Regions from separate parts of the Enterobacter cloacae complex sp. 385G4 genome, predicted to be linked through region 2. Evidence: predicted binding sites of a transcription regulator. Region 2 holds the regulator's gene; each other region holds the start of a gene.
The links. The regulator PhoB, encoded in region 2, activates phosphate uptake and scavenging genes when phosphate is short. The targets are predictions, from matches to a motif close to CTGTCATAAAACTGNCNNAT.
Positions count from the first base shown of each region.

Region 1: the regulator PhoB is predicted to act here: its motif matches at 1,453-1,472, upstream of pstS (phosphate ABC transporter substrate-binding protein PstS).
Region 3: the regulator PhoB is predicted to act here: its motif matches at 1,790-1,809, upstream of glpT (glycerol-3-phosphate transporter).
Region 4: the regulator PhoB is predicted to act here: its motif matches at 1,578-1,597, upstream of kdgR (DNA-binding transcriptional regulator KdgR).

Region 1 is NZ_JBXWDD010000005.1:227,176-230,283, reverse strand. It holds gene AC2FAJ_RS15695 (fimbria/pilus outer membrane usher protein) at 1-222, shown strand, start outside; gene stgD (fimbrial protein StgD) at 227-1,303, shown strand; gene pstS (phosphate ABC transporter substrate-binding protein PstS) at 1,561-2,601, shown strand; gene pstC (phosphate ABC transporter permease PstC) at 2,683-3,108, shown strand, end outside.
Region 2 is NZ_JBXWDD010000006.1:93,035-96,142, reverse strand. It holds gene phoR (phosphate regulon sensor histidine kinase PhoR) at 1-812, opposite strand, end outside; gene phoB (phosphate response regulator transcription factor PhoB) at 834-1,523, opposite strand; gene sbcD (exonuclease subunit SbcD) at 1,711-2,916, shown strand; gene sbcC (exonuclease subunit SbcC) at 2,913-3,108, shown strand, end outside.
Region 3 is NZ_JBXWDD010000001.1:1,513,662-1,516,769, forward strand. It holds gene glpQ (glycerophosphodiester phosphodiesterase) at 1-318, opposite strand, end outside; gene glpT (glycerol-3-phosphate transporter) at 330-1,682, opposite strand; gene glpA (anaerobic glycerol-3-phosphate dehydrogenase subunit A) at 1,933-3,108, shown strand, end outside.
Region 4 is NZ_JBXWDD010000001.1:1,063,081-1,066,188, forward strand. It holds gene AC2FAJ_RS05245 (YebO family protein) at 1-12, opposite strand, end outside; gene mgrB (PhoP/PhoQ regulatory lipoprotein MgrB) at 87-230, opposite strand; gene AC2FAJ_RS05255 (YobH family protein) at 390-629, shown strand; gene kdgR (DNA-binding transcriptional regulator KdgR) at 695-1,486, opposite strand; gene AC2FAJ_RS05265 (MFS transporter) at 1,665-3,038, shown strand; gene htpX (protease HtpX) at 3,089-3,108, opposite strand, start outside.

The sequences.
Region 1 (3,108 bases), on a different contig from region 2:
GTCCCCTTTGGCGCGATGGCGTCCGCGGAGCTTGAGTCCGGCAGCGTGACCGGCATTGTCGGGGATAACGGCGATGTCTACCTTTCCGGTATGCCGGAAGACGGTACGTTTTCACTGAACTGGGGAAAGGGGAATGCCAGTCGCTGCACGGTGCATTACCACATTAACAAGCCGACAGGTGTCGAGCTGGTTCAGACAACGGCAGTTTGCCAACAGGAATAGCGCGATGAAATTGGGTTTGAAAAGGCTGTTTGTTGTAATGACGCTTTTATTCAGTACATGGAGCAAGGCTGCGCTTGCGGGGGATGGGATCTGCCATGCAGTAGGTGGAACCTATCTCTACAATCTGAATGTGAATAATCAGCAAATACCGGCTGATAAAAATAAAGCGGGTATGGAGATAAGAGATCTGGAGACCCTAACGTCCCCCACGACCTATAAAGTTGAATGTAATTGCCTGACGCGCTATACCACCGTCTTTCGAGAGATTTACTATACGGCCACTTCGCCTCTGAACGTCGATACGACGAGAAACGGTTATACCTACTACAGACTGAATGACAACTTGAGTATTGCCTCCTCGATTCATGTATTGGGACGTAACTTTATTCCCGTACCCTTTTCTGCGGAACCAAATCGCGTAACCTCCGGTATGTACTGCTATGCGGATGGCGAAGAAGGCAACCAGGCGATACTGGATACGGGATCGGAGATCAAGCTGTCATTTCTGGTTAACAAACCTTTTATCGGCAAGGTCACGGTACCCGGCACGATCGTCGCGGATCTGTACGGCGGAATAAACACACAATCCTCTTTGGCGAGTACCGAAAAGCTGGCAGAAATCCGTATTTCGGGTGATATCGTCGCACCGCAAAGCTGTGAGATTGCGTCGGGGCAGTCGCTGGAAATCGATTTTGGTAAAATTCCTTCTACGGCGTTTTCTGCGGTGCAGGGCACGCCCGTTTCCAGCCACAAGGTGACCAAAACCATCCTCGTCCAGTGCACCGGAATTAGGGATGAAAATATCGTCTACTCTTCCCTTCATGCCGATCCGGTTGACTCCAGCGCGACAATGATGAAAGTCAACGGTAATGATGATGTCGGGATTGTCATTTATGACAAGGCCGACCGCGCGGTGAATGTGAACGGCGGCAGCATGAGTATGGACAGGGGGCCGAACAATCAGGGGGCAGAAACCAACTCGCTGACGTTTTCCGCGGCGCCAGCCAGTGCGACAGGCGCTCAGCCCAGGCCGGGGACCTTTGACGCCTACGCCACCATCACGCTGGAGATCGCCAACTGAATAAACACAGGGGCGAAATGTTTCCGCCCCTGTTACATATTACAGTCATTGTCATTTTTTCCATTCTGAACCACACTTCCTTTCATCATGATGCTTTAGTGAAAAATAAAATCATGTGTTTATTCATGAGGTTAACGTGCAGGCATGCATTGTCATAAAACTGTCATATTTCGTACATTTATCTGTCACCTGTTTGTCCTATTTTGCTCATCGTAGCCACTTAAACAATGATTTACGAAATCCTTGCAGGAGACATTATGAAAGTTATGCGTACCACTGTCGCAACTGTTGTCGCCGCGACCTTATCCATGAGCGCTTTCTCTGTATTCGCAGCAGCAAGCCTGACAGGTGCCGGTGCAACCTTCCCTGCGCCGGTGTATGCCAAATGGGCGGATACCTACCAGAAGGAAACCGGCAACAAGGTTAACTATCAGGGTATCGGCTCCTCCGGTGGCGTTAAACAAATTACCGCGAATACCGTTGATTTCGGCGCATCTGACGCTCCGCTGTCTGATGAAAAACTGAATCAGGAAGGCCTGTTCCAGTTCCCGACCGTGATCGGCGGCGTTGTGCTGGCCGTTAACATCCCTGGCCTGAAATCAGGCGAGCTGGTGCTGGACGGCAAAACCCTGGGTGACATCTACCTGGGCAAAATCAAAAAATGGGATGACGAAGCCATCACCAAACTGAACCCGGGCGTTAAGCTGCCTTCGCAGAACATTGCTGTGGTTCGTCGTGCTGATGGTTCCGGTACCTCCTTCGTGTTCACCAGCTACCTGGCAAAAGTGAACGAAGAGTGGAAATCGAAAGTCGGCTCCGGCTCTACCGTTAACTGGCCAACCGGTCTGGGCGGTAAAGGTAACGACGGCATCGCTGCCTTCGTACAGCGTCTGCCTGGCTCTATCGGTTACGTAGAATACGCTTACGCTAAGCAGAACAACCTGGCTTACACCAAACTGGTTTCTGCTGACGGCAAACCGGTTAGCCCAACTGAAGAGAACTTCGCTAACGCAGCGAAAGGCGCTGACTGGAGCAAATCCTTCGCACAGGATCTGACTAACCAGAAAGGCGACAACGCGTGGCCAATCACTTCTACAACGTTCATTCTGATTCACAAAGATCAGAAGAAACCAGAGCAAGGTACTGAAGTGCTGAAGTTCTTTGACTGGGCATACAAAAACGGCGGCAAACAGGCTAACGACCTGGATTACGCCAGCCTGCCAGACAGCGTGGTTGAGCAGATTCGTGCTGCATGGAAAACCAACGTGAAAGACAGCAGCGGTAAAGCATTGTATTAATTTAGCATTCTGACGAAAATGGCGGGTGGCGCTTGCGCTTACCCGCCGATTTCGTAAACGCGTTTAACAGAAGAGTGATTTATGGCTGCAACCAAGCCTGCATTTAACCCTCCGGGTAAAAAAGGTGACATGATTTTCGGCGCGCTGGTCAAACTGGCTGCGCTGATTGTGCTATTGCTGCTGGGCGGCATTATCGTGTCTCTGATTTTCTCCTCCTGGCCGAGCATTCAGAAATTCGGTTTCTCTTTCCTGTGGACCAAAGAGTGGGACGCGCCGAACGATATCTACGGTGCGCTGGTGCCGATTTACGGTACGCTGGTGACCTCGTTCATCGCCCTGCTGATTGCGGTTCCGGTAAGCTTCGGTATTGCGCTGTTCCTGACGGAGCTGGCGCCGGGCTGGCTGCGTCGCCCGCTGGGTATTGCCATCGAACTGCTGGCGGCCATCCCAAGTATCGTATACGGCATGTGGGGCCTGTTTATCTTTGCGCCGCTGTTTGCCACGTAC
Region 2 (3,108 bases):
GAAGGCGCCGCTTCAATCTTTGACAGCGTCAGCAGCTGCTTCACCAGCCCTTCCATACGGTGCGTTTGCTCGCGCATCGTATGCAGCGCTTTTTCACGCGGCGCGCCTTCCAGGGTTTGCTCCTGCATCATCTCCAGGTAGCCCTGCAGCACGGTCAATGGGGTTCGCAGCTCATGGCTGACGTTGGCGAAGAAGTTACGACGCGCCCCTTCCAGCTGATGCATCTGGGTCACGTCGCGCGCCACCATCAGCCACTGGCGATCGCTGTAGGGCATCACGCGGATTTCCAGATGGCGACCGTTATTCAGCTTCAGATTGTGGGGACGGGTGAAATCACGCTTTTTCAGATACAGCGTGAACTCGGGATAACGCAGAAGGTTAAGGATGTTCTGACCATTGTCGTCCGGCCAGCGCAGGCCCAGCAGCTGTTGCGCAAGCCCGTTACACCAGAAAATAGTTCCTTCTTCTGTCGTCAGGATCACCGCATCCGGCAGCGACTCTGCGCCGCTGCGAAAGCGTTTGATCAGGCTTCCCAGCTCGCGGCGACGCTTTTTATTACGCATCTGCATCTGGTGCAGGCCGTACAGCAGCGGCTCCCAGCTGCCGCTTCCCGGCGGCGGGGTCATACTGCGGTCCACCCACAGCCACCAGGAGAGACGCAGCAGGTTCCAGAAATGCCAGGCTAACAGCCCGGTGACCGCCGCCAGCAGAAACCACGGCAGATGCCCAAGTAAGGCCCCCAGAAGAAGGGCCGGAATACAGCATAAGATCAGTTCAAAGACGAGCCTTTTCCATGACAGACGTTCCAGCACGCGTCACACTCCTGTCATTATTCAGAAACGGGTCGAGAAACGATAACCCGTACCGCGGACCGTCTGTACCATACGATCGTGGCCGCTCAGTTCCAGCGCTTTTCGCAGGCGGCGGATATGTACGTCAACCGTCCGGTCTTCGACATACACGTTAGTTCCCCAGACGTTATTCAGCAACTGCTCGCGGCTGTAAACGCGTTCCGGATGGGTCATAAAGAAGTGCAGGAGTTTAAATTCGGTAGGCCCCATGTCGAGGGGATTTTCGCCGGTCATCACGCGGTGTGACGTTGGGTCAAGGCTGAGGCCCTGCATCTCGATCACCTCTTCGACCGCCATCGGGGAAATACGGCGCATGACGGCCTTAATGCGGGCAACCAGCTCTTTCGGGGAGAAAGGCTTGGTAATGTAATCGTCCGCGCCGGTCTCCAGACCGCGCACGCGATCCTCTTCCTCTCCGCGCGCCGTGAGCATCACCACCGGGATGTCGCGGGTCAGCGCTTCACGCTTCAGATGTTTGATAAACTGCAGTCCGGAGCCGCCGGGCAACATCCAGTCAAGCAGAATCAGATCGGGCCAGGGTTCATTCAGCTGGTTCACCGCGCTGTCATAATCTTCCGCTTCAACCGGCTGGAAGCCATTTTGTTCGAGCACGAAGCACACCATTTCACGAATTGGAGCTTCATCTTCTACGACCAGAATACGTCTCGCCATACTTTGCCCTGTCTTATCTTATTTAAGTTACAAGTTTGTAATGCGGCGCCATTATGCGTCAGATTTATGACAGATTTATGAAAAACAGTACCACTATAAATGGCAAACTGTTGTTTTATTACAGCGGTTATTTTCCTCTCCCTGACAGTTTATAATCGCCCGCATCGTTTTTCGCCACGGATCTCCTATGCGCATACTTCACACCTCGGACTGGCATCTGGGTCAAAATTTTTACAGCAAAAGCCGTGCGGCTGAACATGAAGCGTTCCTGAACTGGCTGCTGGAAACGGCCCGGACGCATGAGGTGGACGCGATTATCGTGGCGGGAGATATTTTTGATACCGGCTCGCCGCCGAGCTATGCGCGTGAGCTGTACAACCGCTTCGTGGTGAATCTGCAGCAAACCGGCTGTCATCTGGTGATTGTCGCCGGCAACCATGATTCCGTCGCGACGCTCTATGAATCCCGCGACATCCTGGCATTTCTCAATACCACCGTCGTCGCCAGCGCAGGGCACGCCCCGCAGATCCTGAAAAAGCGCGACGGGTCGCCGGGCGCGGTACTGTGTCCGATTCCCTTTTTACGTCCGCGCGACATCGTGCAAAGCCAGGCGGGACTGTCGGGCGCGGAAAAGCAGCGGCATTTATTGCAGGCCATCACCGACTACTATCACCAGCAGCACGCGGAAGCCTGTGCCCTGCGCGGTGAACAGGCCATTCCGATCATTGCCACCGGGCACCTCACCACCGTCGGGGCCAGCAAAAGTGACGCGGTCCGCGAGATCTATATCGGTACGCTGGACGCCTTTCCGGCGCAAAACTTCCCGCCCGCGGACTACATCGCGCTCGGGCACATTCACCGCGCCCAGGTCATCGGCGGCTGCGAGCATATCCGCTACTGTGGCTCCCCTATTTCGCTCAGCTTCGATGAAACCGGAAAAGCCAAATCCGTGCATCTGGTGAGCTTTGATGAGGGCAAACTCAGCGCCGTCGAGACGCTGGAAGTGCCGGTCACCCAGCCGCTGGCGGTGCTGAAGGGCGATCTGGCTGCCATCACCGCCCAGCTTGAGCAGTGGCGCGGCGCTGAGCTTAACCCGCCCGTCTGGCTGGATATTGAAATCACCACCGATGACTACCTGCACGATATGCAGCGGAAAATTCAGGCGCTGACCGAAGAGTTGCCGGTTGAGGTGCTGCTGGTGCGCCGCAGCCGCGAGCAGCGCGAGAAAATTCTGCTCGGCGCCCAGCGCGAAACGCTTAGCGAACTGCGCGTAGAAGAGGTGTTCGAGCGCCGACTGTCGCAGGAAGAGATCGATGATGCGAAGCGCGTCAGGCTCAACGAGCTGTTCAGCCATACTCTGCACGCCCTCAATGACGAGGAAGAAAACGCATGAAAATTCTGAGCCTGCGCCTGAAAAATCTCAACTCCCTCAAGGGCGAGTGGAAAATTGACTTCACCGCGGAGCCTTTTGCCAGCAACGGTCTGTTTGCCATCACTGGCGCAACCGGCGCGGGTAAAACCACCCTGCTCGATGCCATCTGCCTGGCGCTCTACCACGAAACCCCGCGCCTGAATAAGGTCTCTC
Region 3 (3,108 bases), on a different contig from region 2:
AATTTCATCCAGGGTAAAGTCGATGGCGTAGTAACGACCGTCTTTGCGCGCGCGGTCCGGGAAACGCTCCGCCACGTCCGTGACGCGGTCAAGATAGTGGTCATGCAGGACCACCAGCTGGTCGTCCTTCGTCATCACCAGATCCTGCTCCAGGTAATCCGCGCCCTGGGCATAGGCCATCGCTTTCGCCGGCAGCGTATGCTCCGGCAGATAGCCGCTGGCACCGCGGTGGGCGATAACGATTTTATCCGCCGCCAGGGCAGAGCCTGTCATCAGGCCTGCCAGCAGCAGGCCGGTGGTTAATGGAGTTAATTTCATCGCAATGCTCCTTATTGACGACGCGCCAGCACTTCCGCGTGGTGACGTTTCTCGCCGATCATCACAACAACCAGCAGCAGAACCGCCAGCACGCTGCCGCCGATCATCACCATAAAGCCGCCGTCCCAGCCGAAGAAGTCAACGGTATAGCCCACGATGGCGCTCGCCGCGACCGAACCGCCGAGGTAGCCAAACAGGCCGGTAAAGCCCGCCGCCGTTCCCGCCGCTTTCTTCGGCGCCAGCTCCAGGGCGTGCAAACCGATCAGCATCACCGGACCGTAAATCAGGAAGCCGATGACGATCATACAGGCCATATCCACACCCGGATTTCCCGGCGGGTTGAGCCAGTACACTACCGTCGCGATAGTCACCAGGGTCATAAAGAAGACGCCCGTCGCACCGCGGTTGCCCTTAAACACCTTGTCCGACATCCAGCCGCAAATCAGGGTGCCCGGGATACCGGCGTATTCATACAGGAAGTACGCCCAGGAGGATTTATCCAGCGCGAAGTGCTTCACCTCTTTCAGGTAGGTCGGGGACCAGTCCAGAATGCCGTAGCGCAGGAGATAAACGAACACGTTGGCGACCGCGATGTACCACAGCAGCTTGTTCGGCAGCACGTACTTCATGAAGATTTGCTTCGCGGTCAGCTCTTCTTCGTGCTTCTCGCTGTAATCATCCGGATAGTCGTTTTTGTACTCTTCAATCGGCGGCAGGCCGCAGGACTGCGGCGTATCGCGCATCAGGGCGAAGGCAATAATCGCCACCAGAATGGCACCAAAGGCAGGCATGTAGAGCGCCGCGTGCCAGTCGTTGAACCAGGCCATCCCCAGCAGGAACAGCAGCGGCGGAATACCGCCGCCCACGTTATGGGCGCAGTTCCACACCGACACGATGCCGCCGCGCTCTTTCTGTGACCACCAATGCACCATGGTGCGTCCGCACGGCGGCCACCCCATGCCCTGGAACCAGCCGCAGAGAAACAGCAGCACGAACATGATGGCAATGCTGGAGGTTGCCCACGGCACAAAGCCCATAAACAGCATCACCGCTGCCGCCAGGATCAGACCGGCAGGCAGGAATACGCGCGGATTCGAGCGATCCGACACGGAACCCATGATGAATTTGGAAAAACCGTAGGCGATGGAGATCCCCGACAGCGCGAACCCCAGATCGCCGCGGGAGAAGCCCTGCTCCACCAGATACGGCATGGCGAGCGCAAAGTTTTTACGTACAAGATAGTACGCCGCATACCCGAAGAAGATCCCGAGGAAGATTTGCCAACGCAGACGGCGGTAGAGAGGATCGATCTCTGCCTCTGGCAGTCGCGCCCGATGCGGCGCAGGTTTGAAGATACTGAGCATAACAGCCTCCGTGGCCTTTCAAAAAATGACCAGGCATCTCGCGCCTGGTTACAGAGGCGGGGATGTTAAAAAAACATGCGGTTTGTTACTGTGAATCAACGCACAGATTGTTACAGAAATATGACAGAATGCGCAAAAAAGCGCATGAAATCACGTTTCAGTTTCGAATTTCGCGCGTTTATGTTCGAAATCAAACAAACCACACAATCTATGTGGCTAAATGCTAAAAAACGAACATAGAGGAAAGGCAATGACAATTCACGATCCACGCTACAGCGATGTGATTATCATTGGCGGTGGCGCAACCGGCGCCGGCATCGCACGCGACTGCGCCCTTCGCGGCTTAAGCGTCACGCTTCTGGAGCGCCACGATATCGCCACCGGCGCGACGGGGCGTAACCACGGCCTGCTGCACAGCGGCGCGCGGTATGCGGTCACCGACGGTGAATCCGCGCGCGAATGTATCGCTGAAAACCAGATCCTCAAGCGTATCGCCCGACACTGCATAGAGCCGACCGACGGTCTCTTTATTACCCTTCCCGAAGATGACCTCGCCTTTCAGTCAACCTTTATAACCGCCTGTACTGCCGCGGGCATTCAGGCTGAGGCCATGGATCCGGCTCTGGCCCGGCGGCTGGAGCCGTCGGTGAACCCGACGCTGATCGGCGCGGTGAAGGTGCCTGACGGCACCGTCGATCCGTTCCGCCTGACCGCCGCCAACATGCTGGACGCCCGCGAGCATGGCGCGCGCATTCTGACCGGACATGAAGTGACCGGGCTTATCCGCGAGGGTCATCGCATCTGCGGCGTGCGGGTGTTTGATACGCAGTACAACGAGCACAGCGAGCTGCACGCCGCCGTGGTGGTCAACGCGGCGGGGATCTGGGGCCAGCGCATCGCGGAATACGCCGACTTATCCATCCGCATGTTCCCGGCCAAAGGTTCGCTGCTGATCCTTGACCACCGCATCAATAACCACGTCATCAACCGCTGCCGCAAACCGTCTGACGCCGACATTCTGGTGCCGGGCGACACCATTTCGCTCATCGGTACGACGTCAACGCACGTTGACTACAGCGACATTGACGTCAACCGGGTCACCGCCGAAGAAGTGGATATTCTGCTGCGCGAAGGGGAAAAGCTGGCGCCGGTGATGGCGCAGACGCGTATCCTGCGCGCCTACGCGGGCGTGCGTCCCCTTGTCGCCAGCGATAACGATCCGAGCGGACGTAACGTCAGCCGGGGCATCGTGCTGCTCGATCACGCCGAGCGCGACGGCATGGACGGGTTTATCACCATTACCGGCGGCAAGCTGATGACCTACCGGCTGATGGCCGAGTGGGCGACCGATGCCGTCTGCCGCAAGCTCGGAAATACCGAACCGTGCGTTACCGCAGAACAGCCGCTGCCGGGATCGCGCCAGTCT
Region 4 (3,108 bases), on a different contig from region 2:
TAACTCACCCATTTCACCACCTCAATAAAAACGTCTATTTTACCACTGGCGCGAAGGAAGGAAATCACCTGAAGAAAAAATGCGTGCTACCACGGAATAAACTTATTGATTGCGCAAACGCCGCTAAAAAACTGTACATCCTGATCGCACATCACGTTGATAGTCTGCGTCCACAACACCACGCACGCTATCAGCACGATAATCAGAATCACCCAGCGTATTTTTTTCACTCCACACTCCGTTTAAAGACCTGATATGACCAGGTTATCACGGTTATCTTAAACAAGGACTAACTGTAGCGCCATCAGGCTCTTTTCAGAATCCTGCACTTGTTTCATTACGTAAACCGGTTAGGCTAGCATCATGATAACAATGATAAAGAGGTAATAATGCGCTTAATTATTCGTACAATTGTTGCACTGGCGATACTCTGGATTGGCCTTCTTTTAACGGGTTATGGCGTGCTGGTGGGAAGCACCGAAAACGCCGCAGGGTTAGGCATTCAATGTAAGTATTTAACAGCACAGGGAGTCAGCACGGCGCAGTATCTCCATTCGGATAGCGGGATCATTGGGTTAACCAACTGCCCGGTACTGCGTAAGACCTCCGTCGTGATTGATAATGGCTGAGCCACAGCGTTTACGACAAATAAAAAACGCCGCAAAGATGCGGCGTTTTTTTATGCTAACCGGGGTTAGAACGGATAGTCGTGGTAACCCATCTGTTCAGAAATCTTACGCGCGGCGGTATGCAGAATAGCCACGTACTCGTGCAGGCGCTCTTCCGAGAAGCGAAGCGTTGGGAAAGAGATGCTCAACCCTGCGATCACGACGCCAAAACGGTCAAACACCGGAACGCCAATACAGCGCAGCCCTTCTTCCTGCTCTTCGTTATCTTCGCCGTACCCTTGCTCACGCACCTTGTCGAGCACCGTTAATAACTCATCGGTGTTAGTAATGGTGCGTTCAGTGCTGCGTTTGTACTCCACGCCATCGAGGATCTGTTTAACTTCTTCACGATCGCGCCACGCCAGCAGAACCTTACCGATTGCCGTGCTGTAAAGCGGGTTGCGACGACCAATGCGCGAATACATACGCAGGTTATACATGGAGTCAATTTTATGGATGTAAACAATACTGTCTTCATCCAGCGCGCCCAGGTGGATAGTCTCTTTGGTCAGGCGGGAGATCTCGCGCATCTGAATATCCGCGCTACGGATCAGATCCACGTTTTGCAATGCCCGGGCACCCAGTTCAAACAGTTTCAGCGTCAGAGAATATTTTTCAGATTCGCCTTCCTGTGCAACGTAACCCAGTGATTTCATGGTTTGCAAAAAGCGGTAAACGGTGCTTTTCGACATCATCACGCGCTGTGACAACTCTGTGATACCAATTTCACGCTCTTCCCCGAGCGCCTGTAAGATGCCAAACACCTTCAGCACGGAAGAAACTGAATCTGGCTGTTTATCCAAATCCGCAATTGCCATTTACCACCTCATAGAGAGTGTTTTATAAAAATCAGAACCGGTTTTTATTATAAATTCCCGTCATGTTACCTGCAATCAATCCGCGTTTACTTCGTTACAAATCTGCGACATAAAACGGTGTTAACGATGCTAAAATAGTTACCCTGAGAATAATTTCACTCTGAGCTATTTATCCCCGATGGAAAAGAACCTTTCCGATGGCCTGCCTTTGCCCCAGCGGTATGGCGCTATCGCTACGATTATTATTGGTATCTCAATGGCCGTTCTTGACGGCGCGATTGCGAACGTTGCCCTTCCCACCATTGCCACCGATCTGCATGCTTCCCCGGCCAGTTCGATATGGATTGTTAACGCCTATCAGATTGCGATTGTGGTTTCCCTGCTCTCCTTTTCTTTTCTGGGCGATATGTTCGGCTACCGTCGGGTATATCAGTGCGGGCTGGTGGTATTTACCTTTACATCACTGCTGTGCGCCCTTTCGGACTCTCTGCATACGCTGACGCTGGCGCGCATCGCGCAAGGTTTTGGCGGCGCGGCGCTGATGAGCGTCAATACGGCGCTAATCCGCCTAATTTATCCGCACCGCCATCTGGGCCGCGGCATGGGGATAAATTCGTTTATTGTCGCGGTCTCTTCTGCCGCCGGGCCAACGATTGCAGCGGCCATTCTTTCTGTCGCCTCGTGGCAGTGGCTGTTCGCCATAAACGTGCCGCTGGGTATCGTGGCCATCTTCTTTGCCCTGCGATTTCTCCCCGCTAACGGCCCGAAAAGCACCATGCCGCGCTTTGACGTAGCAAGCGCGGTGATGAATGCGCTCACCTTTGGTCTGCTGATTACCGCCCTGAGCGGTTTTGCGCAGGGTCAATCCCTGATGCTAACCGCCGTGGAGCTTGTTGCCCTGCTGGTGACGGGCTTCTTCTTTGTTCGCCGCCAGCTTTCCCTGCCGGTGCCCTTACTGCCGGTCGATCTGCTGCGTATTCCCCTCTTTTCGCTTTCCATCTGCACCTCCGTCTGCTCATTCTGCGCCCAGATGCTGGCTCTGGTTTCTCTGCCCTTCTTCCTGCAAAGCGTGATAGGACGTTCCGAAGTGGAGACCGGGCTGCTGTTAACCCCCTGGCCGCTGGCGACGATGGTGATGGCCCCCCTGGCAGGTTATTTAATAGAACGTGTACATGCCGGTTTGTTGGGCGCGGTGGGGCTGGCCGTGATGGCAACAGGTCTTTTCGCGCTGGCGCTGCTGCCATCATCGCCAGGGGATCTGGACATCATCTGGCGCATGATCCTGTGCGGAGCCGGGTTTGGCCTGTTTCAGTCCCCCAACAACCACACCATTATTACCTCTGCACCGCGCCACCGCAGCGGAGGTGCCAGCGGCATGCTGGGGACCGCGCGTCTGCTGGGGCAAAGCACCGGTGCGGCGCTGGTTGCCCTGATGTTTAACCTTGCCGGGCAAAACGGCAACCACGTTGCGCTTCTCACCGCAGGCGCCCTTGCCACCCTTGCAGCCATCGTCAGCGGGTTGCGCGTGACCCAACCCGGCGTTCAGGCATAAAAAAAGCCGGGCGGAGTGTTCTCCTGCCCGGCTTATTTAAGCGCTTAGCGTTACTTCAGGTATTCTCCAC